4 regions of the Agrobacterium sp. 22-223-1 genome follow, and region 1 is predicted to be linked to each of the others. Evidence: predicted binding sites of a transcription regulator. Region 1 holds the regulator's gene; each other region holds the start of a gene.
The links. Region 1 encodes PhoB, which activates phosphate uptake and scavenging genes when phosphate is short. Its sites were predicted from a motif close to TGTCATNNANCTGTCAT; they were not measured.
Positions count from the first base shown of each region.

Region 2: a site for PhoB is predicted at 1,856-1,872, ahead of ACQZ60_RS05610 (DapH/DapD/GlmU-related protein). Genes of this name have one in related genera too.
Region 3: a site for PhoB is predicted at 1,962-1,978, ahead of ACQZ60_RS08885 (ceramide glucosyltransferase). Genes of this name have one in related genera too.
Region 4: a site for PhoB is predicted at 2,286-2,302, ahead of ACQZ60_RS06180 (esterase-like activity of phytase family protein). Genes of this name have one in related genera too.

Region 1 covers NZ_JBNWCN010000001.1:364,189-368,481, forward strand. Annotated here, with positions in the region: gene pstB (phosphate ABC transporter ATP-binding protein PstB) at 1-513, shown strand, start outside; gene phoU (phosphate signaling complex protein PhoU) at 610-1,335, shown strand; gene phoB (phosphate regulon transcriptional regulator PhoB) at 1,366-2,049, shown strand; gene ACQZ60_RS01815 (GcrA family cell cycle regulator) at 2,432-2,965, opposite strand; gene ACQZ60_RS01820 (aspartate aminotransferase family protein) at 3,397-4,293, shown strand, end outside.
Region 2 covers NZ_JBNWCN010000001.1:1,130,083-1,134,375, reverse strand. Annotated here, with positions in the region: gene ACQZ60_RS05625 (esterase-like activity of phytase family protein) at 1-644, shown strand, start outside; gene ACQZ60_RS05620 (YunG family protein) at 885-1,232, shown strand; gene ACQZ60_RS05615 (hypothetical protein) at 1,407-1,754, shown strand; gene ACQZ60_RS05610 (DapH/DapD/GlmU-related protein) at 1,910-2,542, shown strand; gene ppx (exopolyphosphatase) at 2,588-4,111, opposite strand; gene ACQZ60_RS05600 (RNA degradosome polyphosphate kinase) at 4,108-4,293, opposite strand, start outside.
Region 3 covers NZ_JBNWCN010000001.1:1,797,761-1,802,053, reverse strand. Annotated here, with positions in the region: gene ACQZ60_RS08890 (hypothetical protein) at 1-305, opposite strand, end outside; gene ACQZ60_RS08885 (ceramide glucosyltransferase) at 734-1,876, opposite strand; gene ACQZ60_RS08880 (DUF982 domain-containing protein) at 2,090-2,359, opposite strand; gene ACQZ60_RS08875 (BON domain-containing protein) at 2,573-2,821, shown strand; gene ACQZ60_RS08870 (DUF192 domain-containing protein) at 2,882-3,364, opposite strand; gene ACQZ60_RS08865 (cold-shock protein) at 3,364-3,942, opposite strand; gene ACQZ60_RS08860 (VOC family protein) at 4,135-4,293, shown strand, end outside.
Region 4 covers NZ_JBNWCN010000001.1:1,242,110-1,246,402, forward strand. Annotated here, with positions in the region: gene lon (endopeptidase La) at 1-1,435, shown strand, start outside; gene hupB (DNA-binding protein HupB) at 1,724-1,999, shown strand; gene ACQZ60_RS06180 (esterase-like activity of phytase family protein) at 2,353-4,293, shown strand, end outside.

The DNA.
Region 1 (4,293 bases):
TTGCGCGCCCGTGTCGGCATGGTGTTCCAGAAGCCGAACCCCTTCCCGAAGTCGATCTACGAAAACATTTCCTACGGTCCGCGCATCCATGGTCTCGCCCGCAACAAGGCGGATATGGACCAGATCGTTGAGCAGAGCCTGCAGAAAGCGGGTCTCTGGAACGAGGTCAAGGATCGTCTGCACGAATCCGGCACCGGTCTTTCCGGCGGTCAGCAGCAGCGTCTGTGCATCGCACGCGCAGTTGCCGTCAGCCCGGAAGTGATCCTGATGGACGAGCCCTGCTCGGCTCTCGACCCGATTGCGACCGCAAAGGTCGAAGAATTGATCCACGAGCTGCGCACCAATTACACCATCGTCATCGTCACGCACTCCATGCAGCAGGCGGCGCGTGTTTCCCAACGCACGGCCATGTTCCATCTTGGTCATCTTGTCGAGGAAAACGAAACCGACAAGATGTTCACCAATCCGGACGACCAGCGCACGCAGGATTACATCATGGGCCGCTTCGGCTGATCCCGGCCGGCGCTTTATCGAAACCGAACAAGACTGGTGCTTCTGCCGTGCCCGCTTCCGGGTACGCGCATGCAGGCCAAGCCGGAGGACTAGACCATGACACAGACAACGACCCATTCGCACATCGTTTCCGTTTATGACGATGAATTGAAGTTTCTGACGCGCCGCATCGCCGAAATGGGCGGTCTTGCGGAGCAGATGTGCGCCGACGCCGTGCGTGCGCTCGTCAATTCCGATGCCGCGCTCGCCCAGAAGGTCATTTCCGACGATGCGATCCTCGACCACGCCGAGCGCGAGATCGGCGACAAGGCCATCGTCACCATCGCCAAACGCCAGCCGATGGCGGCAGACCTTCGCGAGATCATCGGCACCCTGCGTATTGCAGCTGACCTTGAGCGCGTCGGCGACCTTGGCAAGAACACCGCCAAGCGCGTCATCGCGGTTGCCGGCACCGGCGTGCCGCGCAAGCTCGCCCGTGGCATCGAGCACCTGTCGGAACTGGCGCTGGTACAGCTCAAGGAAGTGCTGGACGTCTATTCCACGCGTTCCGCCGAGAAGGCCAATGCCATTCGCGAGCGCGACGAGGAAATCGACGCCATGTACACGTCGCTCTTCCGTGAGCTTTTGACCTACATGATGGAAGATCCGCGCAACATCACCACCTGCACGCATCTTCTGTTCTGCGCCAAGAACATCGAGCGTATCGGCGACCACGCCACCAATATTGCCGAGACGATCTATTACATGACCACCGGCAGCCAGCCGGAAGGCGAGCGTCCGAAGGACGACAGTTCCAACACCCTCGGTTCGGTGACCGAGTAACAGACAGGCAGCGGCTTGCGGAGTTAGTATATGGTGCCCAAGATTGCAGTTGTGGAAGACGAGGAAGCGCTGAGCGTCCTGCTTCGTTACAATCTCGAGGCTGAGGGATATGATGTCGACACGATACCCCGTGGAGACGAGGCAGAAATCAGGCTGCAGGAACGTATTCCGGACCTTCTGATCCTGGATTGGATGCTTCCCGGCGTTTCCGGTATCGAACTGTGCCGTCGGCTCAGGATGCGGCCGGAAACCGAGCGCCTGCCCATCATCATGCTGACGGCGCGCGGCGAGGAAAGCGAGCGGGTTCGCGGTCTTGCCACCGGCGCCGACGATTATGTCGTCAAGCCGTTCTCGACACCGGAACTCATGGCCCGCGTCAAGGCGATGCTGCGCCGCGCCCGCCCCGAGGTTTTGTCTTCGGTGCTGAAATGCGGCGATATCGAACTGGATCGCGAGACCCATCGCGTTCACCGCAAGAGCCGCGAAGTGCGCCTCGGCCCGACGGAGTTCCGCCTGCTGGAATTCCTGATGACCTCTCCCGGCCGGGTGTTTTCCCGCTCGCAATTGCTGGATGGCGTCTGGGGTCACGATATCTATGTGGATGAGCGCACCGTCGACGTGCATGTCGGACGCCTGCGCAAGGCGCTCAATTTTTCGCATATGCAGGATGTCATCCGCACCGTGCGCGGCGCCGGATATTCAATGGAAGCCTGAGAAAACCGAAACCGATGGTTTCACTTGGGATAAACTCCCAAAAAATCAGAAGGCCCGATACCGGAATGGTGTCGGGCCTTTCGATTTTGAACCTTCCGCAAACGCGTATCCTTGTTCTTTTGAAGGTGACAGACGGTCTGCTGAAAGCCGGATTGCGCGGTGAAACCCTGACAGGAGAAAGGGCGCGGCACGTCGCCGACAAATTCAGAGCACTTGCCGCAAGGGCGCATCGCGGTTTTACATCCGGAGAATGCGCGAGAACAGGGATTGGGAGCGCCTCTTAGACAGCGTGCGCTCTATTCCGGAACCACCTTGAGTTTTGCCATAAAAAAACGGGCCCGAAGGCCCGTAGTTTTTGAGTGTCGAATGCGTGCCGCAACACTCAAGCCTTGCGACGCTCGCTTACCGGCTGGTAGGCGAGCTTTGCATGGAACTTGCAATAGGGCGAAGATTCCAGTGCTTCACAACCGCAGAAATGGAAATCATCCTTCAGCGGATCGCCGACCGGCCACTTGCAGGTGCGCTCCGTCAGTTCCGTCAGCGTCAGGCGGCGGGAAATCGGTGTAACGACATTTTTGGAGGGAACGTAATCGAGAACTTCGGCGGTCTCGATATCGATCTCCTCGTGCAGCGCGGTTGCCGCGCTCGAGCGGTTCAAGGCGCGTGCAGGTGCTGCGCTGACGCGGGTCGCGAAATTCGTCGCGCGCGGGGCAGGGGCGGCGGTGCGCTTGGGCGCGGAACGCGCCGACGTGACCGGGCCGCCGGCCTTCACGCGTCCCGGCAGGTTGAGGCGATGGACCTTGCCGATGACGGCATTGCGGCTGACACCGCCCAGCTGTGCTGCTATCTGGCTGGCGCTAAGCCCCTCGGACCACAATTTCTTGAGTTTTTCGACCCGTTCGTCTGTCCAGTTCATGCCGCTTCTCCGCTTGTCGCGTATAATGTCGGCAGAATCCTTCTCCGCCTCGCGGGCGTGCCGCGAGCGTGGTTTCTGCCTGATTTTTGGTGACTAGTTCCGCCGCAATGCAGTCTAGTAATTAGCGATTAACCTAGTGCCACGCAGACTCCGTGGCAAGAGTCGCGGGAATCATCTCGAATCGATTTTCCGGTTTTCCCCAACTTGCTGGCGAGTTGAGTCTGAAAGGCAACACCTTGGGCCTCGTCCGTCGCTACCTACTAGGGCTTGAGAAGCCCGGGAAACGCGGACTTTTGTTGACATCGGCAGGCGAAGTGACAATAGTGCCCCTGCCGCCGCGAGGCGGCATTTTTGATTTTCAGGCAAGGGATAACCCCGGAAGCCTATTGACAACCGTCTGACAGCGCATCCGCGCAAGGAGTGATACAGCCATGGCCGAAGCCGCCGCGCCATTGTTCGATACGTTTGCAAGAGCCCCCCTGCGCTTCGAGCGAGGCGAGGGCGTCTGGCTGTTCACGGAAAGCGGCGAACGATATCTGGATTTTGCAGCCGGCGTCGCGGTCAACTCGCTGGGCCACGCCCATCCGCACCTCGTGGAGGCGATCAAGACCCAGGCCGAGAAGGTCTGGCACGTCTCGAACCTTTATGAAGTGCCGGGCCAGGAAAAGCTCGCAAAGCGCCTGACGGAAGCGACATTCGCAGACAAGGTCTTCTTCACCAATTCCGGCGCGGAAGCGCTTGAATGCGCGATCAAGACCGCGCGCCGTTATCATTATTCCAAGGGGCATCCGGAAAAATTCCGTATCATCACCTTTGAAGGCGCCTTCCATGGCCGCACGCTGGCGACGATTGCTGCCGGCGGCCAGCAGAAATATCTCGAAGGTTTCGGTCCCAAGGTCGAAGGTTTCGACCAGGTGCCCTTCGGTGACGTCGATGCGCTGAAAGCCGCCATCACGGCCGAGACGGCCGCGCTTCTGATCGAGCCCATTCAGGGTGAGGGCGGCATTCGCGCACCAGCCAAGGAATTCCTGCAGCTGCTGCGGTCGCTCTGCGACGAGCATGGCATGTTGCTGATTTTCGACGAGGTCCAGACCGGCGTTGGCCGTACGGGCAAACTCTTTGCCTATGAGCAGACGGGCGTTGCACCGGATATCATGGCGGTTGCCAAGGGTATCGGCGGCGGTTTCCCGCTCGGCGCCTGCCTTGCGACGGCGGATGCCGCTTCCGGCATGACGGCGGGCGTGCACGGCACCACCTATGGCGGCAACCCGCTGGCCATGGCTGTCGGCAATGCCGTGCTCGATGTCGTCCTCTCCGAGGGCTTTCTG
Region 2 (4,293 bases), 770 kb from region 1:
TGAAACGTTCCGGCGGTTATGAGGGCATGGCGCTCTCCAAGGACGGCTCGAAGCTCTACGGCCTGCTGGAAGGCCCGCTCTACATGGCCGACGGCCAGGTGGAAAAAACCGAAGACGGCGCGACCGCGCTGCGCATCATCGAACTCGACACCGCCAAGAAGGCGTGGACCGGCCGCAGCTGGCTTTATCCGCTGGCGGAAGGCGGCGAGGCAATCGGCGACTTCAACATGCTGGACGACACCACCGCCCTCGTCATCGAGCGCGACAACGGCGCCGGGACGGCCGACAAGGCCTGCGCCGACCCCAAAGCTCCGGCTGCGGATTGCTTCGCCCGCGCTGCCAAGCTGAAGCGCATCTACAAGATCGAATTCAACGACGCCAATGTCGGCAAGGCCGCCCGCAAGATCGGCTATATCGACCTGATGAAGATTTCCGATCCGGATAACAAGAAGCGTCAGGGCGGCGGCAACGGCTATTACGACATGCCTTTCGTCACCATCGAGAATGTCGACCGCGTCGATGCCACCCATATCGTCGTCGGCAACGACAACAACCTGCCCTTCTCGGCCGGCCGTGCGCTGGACAAGGCTGACGACAACGAATTCGTCCTGCTGGACGTCAAGGACCTGCTCGAGGCGAAATAAAACCAAGGCTGCTGTCACTTGCTTTGACGGCCGCGAATGATCCGGACGGAGCGCCCGGCAGACACAAATGTCTGCATGGCGCTCCGTTCCGGTTTTCCAGAGCTAGAGCAATTCCGGTGAACGCCGGTTCACCTCCATTGCTCTAACTCTTTGTTTTTACGCATTTCCGGACGCAAAACCGAGCGCACTTTCGCTGGAAATGCTTTAACCGAAACATGCTTGCGGAAAAGAAGACGTTTCATGCAGGACCATGCAGAAAGACTTTATTACGCCCTGAAGAAAAGCTGGTCGGGCGAGACGAGCGGCCTCTGGTCGCGCGAAAACCCCGCCAAGGGCCAAGGCAGCGTCACCGCGCTGGTGGTGCAGGATATTTTCGGCGGAGAGCTTGCCAAAACCGCTGTCAGCGGTACCGACCATTTTTACAATATCGTCGAAGGCACCCGCTGGGATTTCACCTTCAGCCAGTTCGATATTCCGGTCGGCTATCAGGACAGGCTTGCCAGCCGCACGGAGGCCATGGCGACGATAACGCCGTTGCAATATGCCTATCTCAGCGCCTGCATCCGCAAGGCGCTCGGGCACGGCTGAGCCATTTGCAAAGCAGTGCCAGCCCATTGCCGTTTGGATCCGCGCATCGCGGCACGGTGGCCAGCCAGTGTGTTGCGTTTCAGGACCACGATATCAATCTTTCCCGCAAAGCGGACACAATCCTTGCGATAATATCGCGCGGTGGAATGGTTGCACCGACAGGAGAGATATTCGATGAGTGAGAGTTGCCCGGTCCTGACACCGGCGGAACGGCAGGTACAGGCCATATTGGAGCGCACGGAAGCAGCGATGATGGCCACCATTCACGCAGCGCTCGAGCGTGCCAGCAAAGAGGTCGATGAGGCATTCCGGGCCGTCGATTCAGACATGCAGCCGCCGCCCCACGACTATTTTGCCGCTGTCGCCCATCAGCAGCTCTTCCTGATGTTATGCGGAGCCGACCCGAAAACCTTCGAGGGCGGAGACCCCGAAATTGCCGGCCACATCATTCGGAACGCTCAAAACATATCCGACCACTACTGGAAGAAAACGCCTGCCGCGGCGGATGTCCCCAGTAAGTGATACATTCCGCGTGAAGGCAGGATTTCGCGTCACGCGGCATCGCGCGCGACCTGCGTTTTAGAAAGGAGGCCCGGCCCGGCCGGGCTCCTTTGGCCATTCCAAGTCACAGCACCTTCATCATCGCCGGTTAAGCAGGCGCAAATCCGGAGGCTGGAATGAATTCGACCGCACAGATCAAGCGCCCGAAAATCGCAGAGACCGTCATCCATGCGACGGCGAGCATAAGAGATTCCAATATCGGCGAATGCTGCGAAATTCTGGCTGACACCTCCCTGCACAATGCCAACCTCGGCAATTACTCCTATCTCGGCCCCCGTTGCATGGTGGGCGATGCAACGATCGGAAAATTCTGCGCCATCGCCGCAGAGGTCAGGATAGGCGCTCCGAACCATCCTATGGACCGGCCATCCATGCACCGTTTCAGCTATTGCCCTGAATATTATTCTGCGGATGCCGTGCGCGATGACGCCTTTTTCGACCGGCGCAGGGAGGACCGCGCCGTCATCGGTCACGATGTCTGGATCGGTCACGGGGTTATCGTCTTGCCGGGTGTCACGGTTGGAGACGGGGCAGTGCTCGCCGCCGGCGCGGTCGTCACCAAAGATGTGCCGCCCTATACCATCGTCGGCGGCGTTCCCGCAAAGATCATTCGCGAACGATTTTCGCGGCCCATCGCAGAAAAGCTTGCATCAATCGCATGGTGGGACTGGCCATTCGAAACGATCATGGCGCGGCTTTCCGACTTTCAGTCGAGCGACATAGAAGCCTTTTGCGAGCGCTGGTCCTAGCGGACGCAAGAACCGTCCTGTCGCGAAACAGAAACGCGCCGTTCGTTACTCGAACACGAATGCCAGCCGCTTGCCCGTCAGCTTCGCCAGTTGCTGCAGGCGGCCATCCAGTCGCTCGCCGGCGAAATCGCAATAATCGTGCGGCACGACAAATTCCAGATCAAGATCGGGATTGCCGGATTTGCGGAATTTGAGGTGGTCGACGACGCCCGGCATCGAGGCCGAGAAGAGATAGACGACGCGCAGCAGGCCGCCGAGCAATTTACCGAGCTCCTGCAACCGGTCGCCCGCCATGGCGGCGAGCGGCTGCGTGGTGCCGTTGTCGTTCAGACCTTCGAAGCGATAATAATTGGCGAGCGCAATATAGGCGCGGCCAGGATGGGTGATCGCCACGAAAGAAGAGTGGGCGATGATGTTGAGCGCCTGCAATCCGCGATAATCGGGATGGGCGCGCCAGCTGATATCGGCGAGAAGGCAAGCCGCCTGCCGGTAACGGCTCTCCTCTTCCGTCTCGTCAACGCCGAAGACCGGGAAGGTGCGGCCGCTCCAGTCCGCCAGTTCGCGCGCATGTTCCGGCGAGCGGGCGCGCAGAATGGCAAGTTCATCGGCGGCAACCAGCAGCGGATCGGAGTCCCGCTCTTCTTCCGTCAACAGCGAATAGAGATAACCTTCGCGCACGCCCTGCGCCGAGAATGCGATCCTGGCAGGCTTCATCATTTTCAGAACTTCGCGCATGGCGATGGCGCCGAAGGGCAGAAGCGAGCGGCGGTTCTTGGAGACCGCCTGCCAGGCCGGGTCCTTGCTATCCCGGGAAACGATGACCTCCTCGAGAAAATTCAGCATTTCCTCCAGCGGCAATTCATAACCCTGCATCATATGCAGCGGATAGCCCGATATCTCCATATGCAGCTTGGCGATGTTTCGCCAGGTGCCGCCCACCGCGTAAAAGGTGCGCCCCTCACCCGCCGCCAGAAGCTTGGCGAAGGATTTGACGTGTTTTCGGGCAATCGTCGCCGCCTTTTCCAGCGAGCCGTCCGACTGCTCCGACAGCCGCAGGCCGCCGAGCGGCAGGGTGATGCCCTCGCCGCAGCTCTTACCCTTGATGTCGATGAGTTCGAGCGAACCGCCGCCCAAATCGCCGGCAATGCCGTCTGGATCATGGAAACCGCTGATCACGCCATAGGCGGAATAAAGCGCTTCCTTTTCGCCTGACAGCACCTCGATCTCGCAGCCGAGAATGGCTTCGGCCTCGCGGATGAAATCCGGGCCGTTTTCCGCCTCACGCGCCGCAGCCGTCGCCAGCACGTAGAGCTTCTGCGCCTGCGCCTGCTCGGAAAGGACATGGAAACGCCGAAGCGCCATGAGCGCCCGGCTGACGCCTTCCTCATGCATGCGGCCCGTCAGCGCCAGTCCCTTGCCAAGGCCGCACAGGACCTTTTCATTGAACAGCACCGCAGGCGCGCGGGAAAGACCTTCATATACGACGAGACGAACGGAGTTCGAACCAATATCTATGACGGAAACGGGGGCAAGGCCGGTCAGCCGCCCCTGTGCTTCTGATCGAGTCATTCAGCCTGTTTCTTGCGGGACGAAATCAACCCGGCAATCAATTTGGGCGCACTGGATTTCAAGGCTTCACCACGTCCGGAAAGGCTGGGATTGGTCATGAAATAGTGCTGCGCGTTGAACGGTTCTTCGCCTTTACGCACCTCGATGCGCCTCGACGTTCCGTCCGCAAGTATCTCGTAGCT
Region 3 (4,293 bases), 1.4 Mb from region 1:
CCATAGATTCGAAATTGGTATGCTTTAAACTCGTAGACCATCACGGCAGTTCCGCCGCAGTTACGGCGGCTCTGCTTCTTGAACATGGTGTCATCAAGGTGCTGTGGTCCCATGTCTGCATATCGCTGAAAATATCGCGAAATTGTTCGATACTCCCGCATGCTCGTCTGGTCGCTTCGATTTTGCAGCGCCTCATATTCTTCCTTGGCCTCGCCGAACAACAGCACGTCAGCAAAGTCGCCGCGTCCCACAAGAAGACCGTCGTCATTATTGTCTGATGGCTTCTTCGGTGTCTTACGGCTCATATTGCGCTATAAAAGTTAAGTTATACATAAACAGGAATCAAGCGTTGCACGGCGAGATTCCGTTCCTTGCGACGATATGTCAAGCGGGTGACACTTATTCGACACAACTTAGATTAGATATTGTGAGGGGCCTGCCAAGCCGAAGTTCATATAGGAGCCGTCGAGTTGAATTCAATTCTCTGAACAGAACACACAACGCATTAAAACAATATGAGAAAGGAGGTGTGGATTTTGGGCGGTTCTGCGTCACAAAAAATGCACCATCCCAGTGTCACAAATTAGAATTTACTAATTTTTATTTTATATATTAAAATCAATTTGTTATATCGTAAAAAAGTGGAGAGATGGCGATTTCGAATCTCTCCACTCCGACCATTTTAAAGCAAAACATCAGCTTTCCGGCGTAACTTCTTCCAAATAGCAGTGATTTATTCCGCGGACGGACCGGCCAGAGTGCTCTCCGCCGTGCCGATCGTCATGACATTGCCGCGCCATGCCACCGCGCTGCCGATCCAGCTTCGCGCCCAGACGACGGGCATGATCATGTCGCGGACGATCATCGCCGGCAGTGTATGGAGCGATATCGGCCAGCGGTTGAGGGCCGCGAGCGCAAGTTCCGGCACGTACATGAGGGCAAGGACGGCAGAGGCGGTTGCGGCGAGGTTTACATCCATCATGGCGGCGGCGGCGAGCGCGAAGAGAAGCGGGGGAAGCGCGCCGGTGAGGATTTCAGGCGCGAAGTATTGCGGGAAGGTCACGCGTCGCAGCCGCGCCCAGCGGGTCTGGCGCGACCAGATCTCGCCGGCATGGCGCTGGCCGAGCGGCTGTTCGAAGGGGGCGCAGACCAGATGCACCTTGCGGCCGGCGCTTCGCACCAGCTTCGTCGAGGCGGCGTCTTCTGCGATTTCAGCAGCCAGCGCGCGAATGCCGCCATTGTCCTCCAGAAATGGCTTGTTCCACAACATCGACTTGCCCTGTGCGAAACCCATGCCGATGGCTTCCGCCGCATATTGCCAGCGGCCCTGCGAGCCGTTGAGGAAGGCGCATTCCACATGCGCCCAGAAACCCGCAGGCCTTGACCCGAGCGGCGGCGAGCAGACGAGCCCGCTATCCTGCCGCCAGGCCGACATCATGGTCGCAATATAGGATTTCGGCATCAACACGTTCGAATCGGCCAGAATCACCCATTCATGCCGGGCGGCCCGCCAGCCCTTGACGCAATTGTTCAGTTTCGGATTGGCGCTGATGCGGTCATCGCCAATGAGCAATTGCATGGAAACCGAGGGGAAGGCGGCTTGCGCTTTGCGAACTGCCTCGATCACCGGATCGAATTCGTCGGCGACGCAGAACAGCAACTCATAATCGGGCCAGTTGAGTTCGAAGGCGCGCGACAGCGTCAGGGGCGTGAAGTTCTCCACGCCACGCAGCGGGACCACGAGCGAGACAGGCGGCTTTTGCCGGACGAGATCGTTTTCCGCGTCCCGTCTCGTCAGTCGCCAGCCGGCCAGAACGATGCCGAGAAGATTGAAGCCGAGGAGCAGAATTGCGCAAAGGGCAAAGACAGTTTCCATGCTGGCCAGTTCCACTCCCAAGCTTTTGGCGGTCTGCGCGCCAATCGATTCCATGGAATTCGTCTCTGCCGATTATAACGTTTGCGTGACAGTTACATGTCATCATCGGCTGGTGTGCAGGCTGCGCCGTGCATGGAGGCGTCGCAGAAGCCGCGTGCAAAAGAAAAAGCCCTCCGCATAGAAGGGCCCAATCGTCATGACGGTCGATGAATTTTAGTGGACGTTCAGGATATGGGCATGACTGCTTGCGACGAGAAACGATTCCCGCGCTTTCTCGATGTCGCATCTGCCGGCGATGGCATCGAGGCAGTTCCTGCGCGCCTCTTCATATTCCGGCCCGTGTTCCTCGGGCCAACGGTACATCAGCATGTCCAGCGCCACCAGCGGGCTGTAGATTTCCACGGCGACGCACAGCGGCAGGTGGATCGCCACCGGTTTCATCCACGAGGCGTGGTGACACGGCTCCGTTCTGTTAATCAGCATGTCATTCTCCTCCCTGTTTTACCTGCCTTGAAGGTCTTTCATTCTCCCATGCGCGAAATGCCCGCCTCACGAAATGGTTCCCGATCACCTAAAATGTGATCGATCAGGGGGTTCCAATTTTCCAAGATGAATGGAAGATGAACAAATAGATGAACCGGAGATGAACAAAACCGCCCTCAGGGCGTTGTTATGTCCATAAGAAGGAGAACGCATATGTTCAATTTGTCAGGCATTCAGGAAAGCTTCTTCGGAGACCGCATGGCCGGCGTTTGCCAGGCAATCACGTCGGCTCTGGCCTTCGAATCGGGGCTCGAAAAGTCGCGCATTTCCGCAACCGTCGAAAATGATGTGATCTATCTGGAAGGCACGGCCGATTCGGTCGAGGCGATCGACATCGCCATCAACCTTGCCGCTTCCATTTCCAATTGCCGGATTCTGAGCCATATCGAGCCGGTCTACTGAATATTGCGCCAGCCGGGCGAAAGCTCGTCCGGCTCATTCAGACGCAATAACGCGGCAACGTCATTTCCGGTTGCCGATTTGCGCGCTGCGAACCATGTCGCCCGGCTTGATGCCATAGCGCTTCGCAGTGCCGCCATTCAGTTCAAGCACAAATTTTACTGGCCCGCGGGAGCTGATGATCGCTTCCGAATGCGGAACCGCGTTTTCATGAATATGGGTAATGCGGCCGTCACGGCCAATGAAAAGCATGTCGAGCGGAATAAGCGTGTTCCGCATCCACATGGCGACGTCACGCGGTTCACCGAAGTCGAACAGCATGCCGTTTTCAAGCGGCATGCTCTTGCGGAACATCAGGCCCTGTTCGCGCTGGGCGTTGTTCAGCGCCAGTTCGGCAGTGAAATCGTGGCTCTTTCCGCCGGCGGTTTCAATCTGCAGCGCTTCGGAGGTGAATGTCTGCTGCTGCTGAGCCTGGGCGGTGGCGGCCAGCGTGAAAAAAAGAAGCGCCATAACGGCGCTTTTCACCATATGGGGCAGGGCGGACATCAATGCGACATCCCGATGGAAACCGGGTTGTCGGGGTGGATTTCCGCCGCCATCAGGCCCTTGTCGCCATCGCCGTAACGCACCAGAACCACCTGGCCGGGGCGAAGCTCCGTCAGGCCGAAACGGCGCAGGGTTTCCATATGCACGAAAATATCTTCCGTTCCTTCGCCGCGCGTCAGGAAGCCGAAACCCTTGGTGCGGTTGAACCACTTGACGATGGCGCGCTCAAGTCCGCTCGAAGGCGTTACCTGCACATGGGTGCGCACCGGCGGCAGTTGCGAGGGGTGAACGGCGGTCGACTGGTCCATGGACAGGATGCGGAACGCCTGGAAACCGCGGTCGCGCCGCTGGATAAGGGCGACGATGCGCGTGCCTTCAAGAATTGTCTGGTAACCGTCGCGGCGCAGGCAGGAGACGTGCAGCAGCACATCCTGCGTGCCGTTGTCGGGCACGATGAAGCCGAAACCCTTGGCGACATCGAACCACTTCACGACGCCGGTAATTTCGGTCAGGTCCACGGCATCGCCCGAAAGGTCCTCGACATCGACTATCGTTTTCGATGACATCCTATCAGCCATATCCTGCCAACCCCTCGATTACGCGCCATACACCGGTCAACTGATTCCTGTGCGCCAGATTAACATCTTGGTAACGGTTTCACGCAAGCCCTAGTTTTTGATTTACGCAGCTGCTTTTATGTCGCCGTCCTTGTCCGGGGCTTGCCATCATGCGTTTAACGGCTCCGGACCCGTGTAATGGAGAGGAAGAAAATGCGGTATCTGCACACAATGGTTCGCGTCAAAGACCTTGGCGAATCACTGAAATTCTATAACGACCTGCTGGGTCTTGAGGAAATACGCCGAATCGAGAACGAAAAAGGCCGATTCACTCTGGTGTTTCTTGCGGCGCGCGACGACATTGCTGCGGCG
Region 4 (4,293 bases), 880 kb from region 1:
TCTCGACAAGGTCAAGGAACGCATCGTCGAGTATCTCGCCGTACAGGCGCGCGCCTCGAAGATCCGCGGACCCATCCTGTGCCTCGTCGGCCCTCCCGGCGTCGGCAAGACCTCGCTCGCCAAGTCGATCGCCAAGGCGACCGGCCGCGAATATGTGCGCATGGCGCTTGGCGGCGTGCGTGACGAGGCGGAAATCCGCGGTCACCGTCGTACCTATATCGGCTCCATGCCGGGCAAGATCGTCCAGTCGATGAAGAAGGCCAAGAAGGCGAACCCGCTCTTCCTGCTCGACGAAATCGACAAGATGGGCATGGATTTCCGTGGCGATCCGTCGTCGGCTCTGCTCGAGGTGCTCGATCCGGAACAGAACTCCACCTTCATGGACCATTACCTTGAAGTGGAATACGACCTGTCCGACGTGATGTTCGTGACCACGGCCAATACGCTGAACATTCCCGGCCCGCTGATGGACCGTATGGAAGTGATCCGCATCGCCGGTTACACGGAAGACGAAAAGCGCGAAATCGCCAAGCGTCACCTGTTGCCGAAGGCGATCAAGGAACATGCCCTGCGTCCGGAAGAGTTCTCGGTTACCGATGACGCCCTGATGGTCGTCATCCAGCAGTACACCCGTGAAGCCGGTGTGCGCAGCTTCGAACGCGAGCTGATGAAGCTGGCGCGCAAGGCTGTCACCGAGATCATCAAGGGCAAGGTCAAGTCCGTGGAAGTCACCGCTGCCAATGTGCCGGATTATCTGGGCGTTCCGCGGTTCCGCCATGGCGAGGCCGAGCGCGAGGATCAGGTCGGCGTCGTCACGGGTCTTGCCTGGACGGAAGTTGGCGGTGAGTTGCTCACCATCGAAGGCGTGATGATGCCGGGCAAGGGCCGCATGACGGTTACCGGCAACCTCAAGGAAGTGATGAAGGAATCCATTTCGGCGGCGGCATCCTATGTCCGTTCGCGCGCCGTGGACTTCGGCATCGAGCCGCCGCGCTTCGACAAGAGCGACATTCACGTGCACGTTCCGGAAGGTGCGACCCCGAAGGACGGACCGTCTGCCGGCGTTGCCATGGCGACGGCCATCGTCTCCATCATGACCGGCATCCCGGTCTCGAAGGATGTGGCGATGACGGGCGAGATCACGCTTCGCGGTCGCGTGCTGCCGATCGGCGGCCTGAAGGAGAAGCTGCTTGCGGCCCTTCGCGGCGGCATCAAGAAGGTGCTGATTCCGGAAGAAAACGCCAAGGATCTGGCGGAAATTCCGGACAATGTGAAGAACGAGATGGAAATCATCCCGGTATCGCGCATGGGCGAGGTCATCAAGCACGCCCTTATCCGCCAGCCGGAGCCCATCGAGTGGGACGGCAGCATCGAGACGCCGGTGATCGCAACCGTCGAGGGCGTCGACGACGGCAGCCAGACCATCGCGCATTGATAATGCATCGTCGCGAGGGGCGGGAATCGCCTTTCGCGACGGCTGCTGCATAGATTCAATGTGTTAGGTGTCGGAAGGCGCATGTGGCGTAAAGCTGCGCACAAGTGATGCGAATTTGGCACGAATATGTGGAAGGCCGGCAGAAATGTCGGCCTTTTTTGTGAAAAAAAACGCAGACCCCTTGTTTTTCAGGCGATTCCAGCGCTTTTGGGTTGCTGCGCGCGGATGCGAACGTATTCTGCGCCGGCTTAATTTGAGTCGTTTCAAACCATTGAAAGGGGTGGAAACATGAACAAGAACGAGCTCGTCTCTGCTGTTGCCGAAAAGGCTGGTCTCACGAAGGCAGATGCTGCTTCCGCTGTTGATGCTGTATTCGAAACTGTACAGGGCGAACTGAAGAACGGTGGCGACATTCGCCTGGCCGGCTTCGGCAGCTTCTCCGTCAGCCGTCGTGAAGCCTCCAAGGGCCGTAACCCTTCCACGGGTGCTGAAGTCGATATCCCGGCTCGCAACGTACCGAAGTTTTCCGCAGGCAAGGGCCTGAAGGACGCCGTCAACTCGTAAGGTTTCCGGAAAGCCGCAACGCCCGGCGGCGGGCGGGCGGCTTTTCAGGTTCACGAGGAAACATGTTTTGACGCCCTGACGCCGTCACATCGCCGCCAAAAGTGGGCGGTGTTTCGAAAAACTCTTTTCGGACAGGCCGGGTTTTCCCGGTCAAGATGTGAATGAAAGCAGGGAAGCGCCTGTGTAGCTTCCATCCGGACACACGGCGTTTTTCTACGCGGAATGTGGGCATAAACACGAAAGCCCGGCCTTCTAGGCCGGGCTTTTTGATTCAGCGGTCAGGAAGTGTCATGCCACTGTCATGTCTGTAACGCAGAAGCCTTGGGGTATTTCTGGACCCAAGGGGGATTAAAATGGCGTTCCGATTTTCTCAAATGGCTTTGACCGCTGCGCTGCTCACGTCCGCAGCCATCCCGGCCGCTGCCGAGCCGGTTTTCAACCGCATCGCATCTTTCCCGGTGGCGAAAAACCTTCCCGCGGACAAGGACGCCAAGTCCGTCACCTCGGCTGAAATCATCACCGCCAGTGAAGACGGCAAGACGCTGATCTATTCGGACAGCCCGCTTGGCGGCATCGGTTTCATCGACATCACCGACGCCAAGGCTCCCAAGGCCGGCGGCGCGCTGCTGCTCGAAGGCGAGCCGACCTCCGTTGTCGTTGCCGGTCTCAAGGTGCTGGCCGGCGTCAACACGTCGGAAAACCGCGCCAAGCCCTCCGGCAAGCTGGTGACGGTCGATATTGCTACCAAGAAGATCGAAGCAAGCTGTGATCTCGGCGGCCAGCCCGATTCCGTCGCCGTTTCCCCGGACAAGACCTTCGCCGCCATCGCCATTGAAAACGAGCGCGATGAAGAGGTAAACGAAGGAGCCCTGCCGCAGATGCCCGCCGGTTATCTGGTGACTGTCGCCCTGAAAGACGGCGTTGCCGATTGCGCGACGCTGAAGAAGATCGAGCTCACCGGCCTTGCCGAAATTTCCCCCGAGGATCCGGAGCCGGAATTCGTGTCGATCAACGCCAATGGCGAGATCGCGCTGACGCTTCAGGAAAACAATCATATCGTCATTCTCGACGGCAAGACCGGCACGGTGAAGACGCATTTCTCCGCCGGCAAGGTCGATCTTGAAGGCATCGATACGAAGACCGATGGCCAGCTGAAGTTCACCGACAAGCAGGAAGGCCGCAAGCGCGAGCCGGACGCCGTGAAGTGGCTGGACAATGACCGCATCGTCATCGCCAATGAGGGCGACTGGCAGGGCGGTTCGCGTGGCTTCACCATCTTCGACAAGACTGGCAAGCTCGTCTATGAATCCGGCTCCTCGCTCGAACACGCGGTTGCGGCCATCGGCCACTATCCGGAAAAGCGCTCCAAGGCCAAGGGCATCGAGCCGGAAGGCCTGGAAGCGGCGACTTTCGGCGACCAGAAATACTTCTTCGTACTGTCCGAACGCGCCTCTGTCGTCGCTGTCTACAAGGACACCGGCAAGGAGCCGGAACTGACCCAGCTCCTGCCTTCGGGCGTTTCGCCGGAAGGCGCTGTCGCCATCCCGTCGCGTAACCTCCTTGCCACGGCCAATGAGGTCGATCTGATCGAAGACGGCGGCGTCCGCTCGCATGTCATGCTCTATGAGCGCGGTGAAGGTGAAGCAGCCTATCCGCAGCTCGTTTCCGCCACCGTCGATGGTGCACCGATCGGCTGGGGTGCTCTTTCGGGTCTGGTCGGCGACGCCGAAAAGCCCGGCATTCTTTATGCCGTCTCCGACTCGGTCTATGGCAACCAGCCGTCGATCTTCACCATCGATGCGACGAAAAAGCCCGCCACCATCACCAGCGTGCTGCGCGTCAAGCGTGACGGTATTGCCGCTCAAAAGCTCGATATCGAAGGCATCACGCTGGACGGCAAGGGCGGTTTCTGGCTGGCCTCTGAAGGCGACAGCGCCAAGCTCGTGCCCCACGCGCTCTATAACGTCAACGCCAAGGGCGAGATCAAGGCGGAGATCGCATTGCCGAAGGAACTTCTCGCCGGCGACACCCGCTTCGGTTTCGAAGGCGTGACGATGATCGGCAAGGGCGACGACGCGACGCTGTGGATGGCCGTACAGCGTGAATGGGGCACGGACGAGAAGGGCTTCGTCAAGCTCGTTTCCTACAATCCGAAGTCCAAGGAGTGGGGCGCCGTGCGTTACCCGCTCGACAAGACCGAAGCAGGCTGGGTTGGCCTCTCCGAAATCACCGCCCAGGGCGACTATGTCTATATCGTCGAGCGCGACAACCAGATCGGCGACAAGGCCAAGATC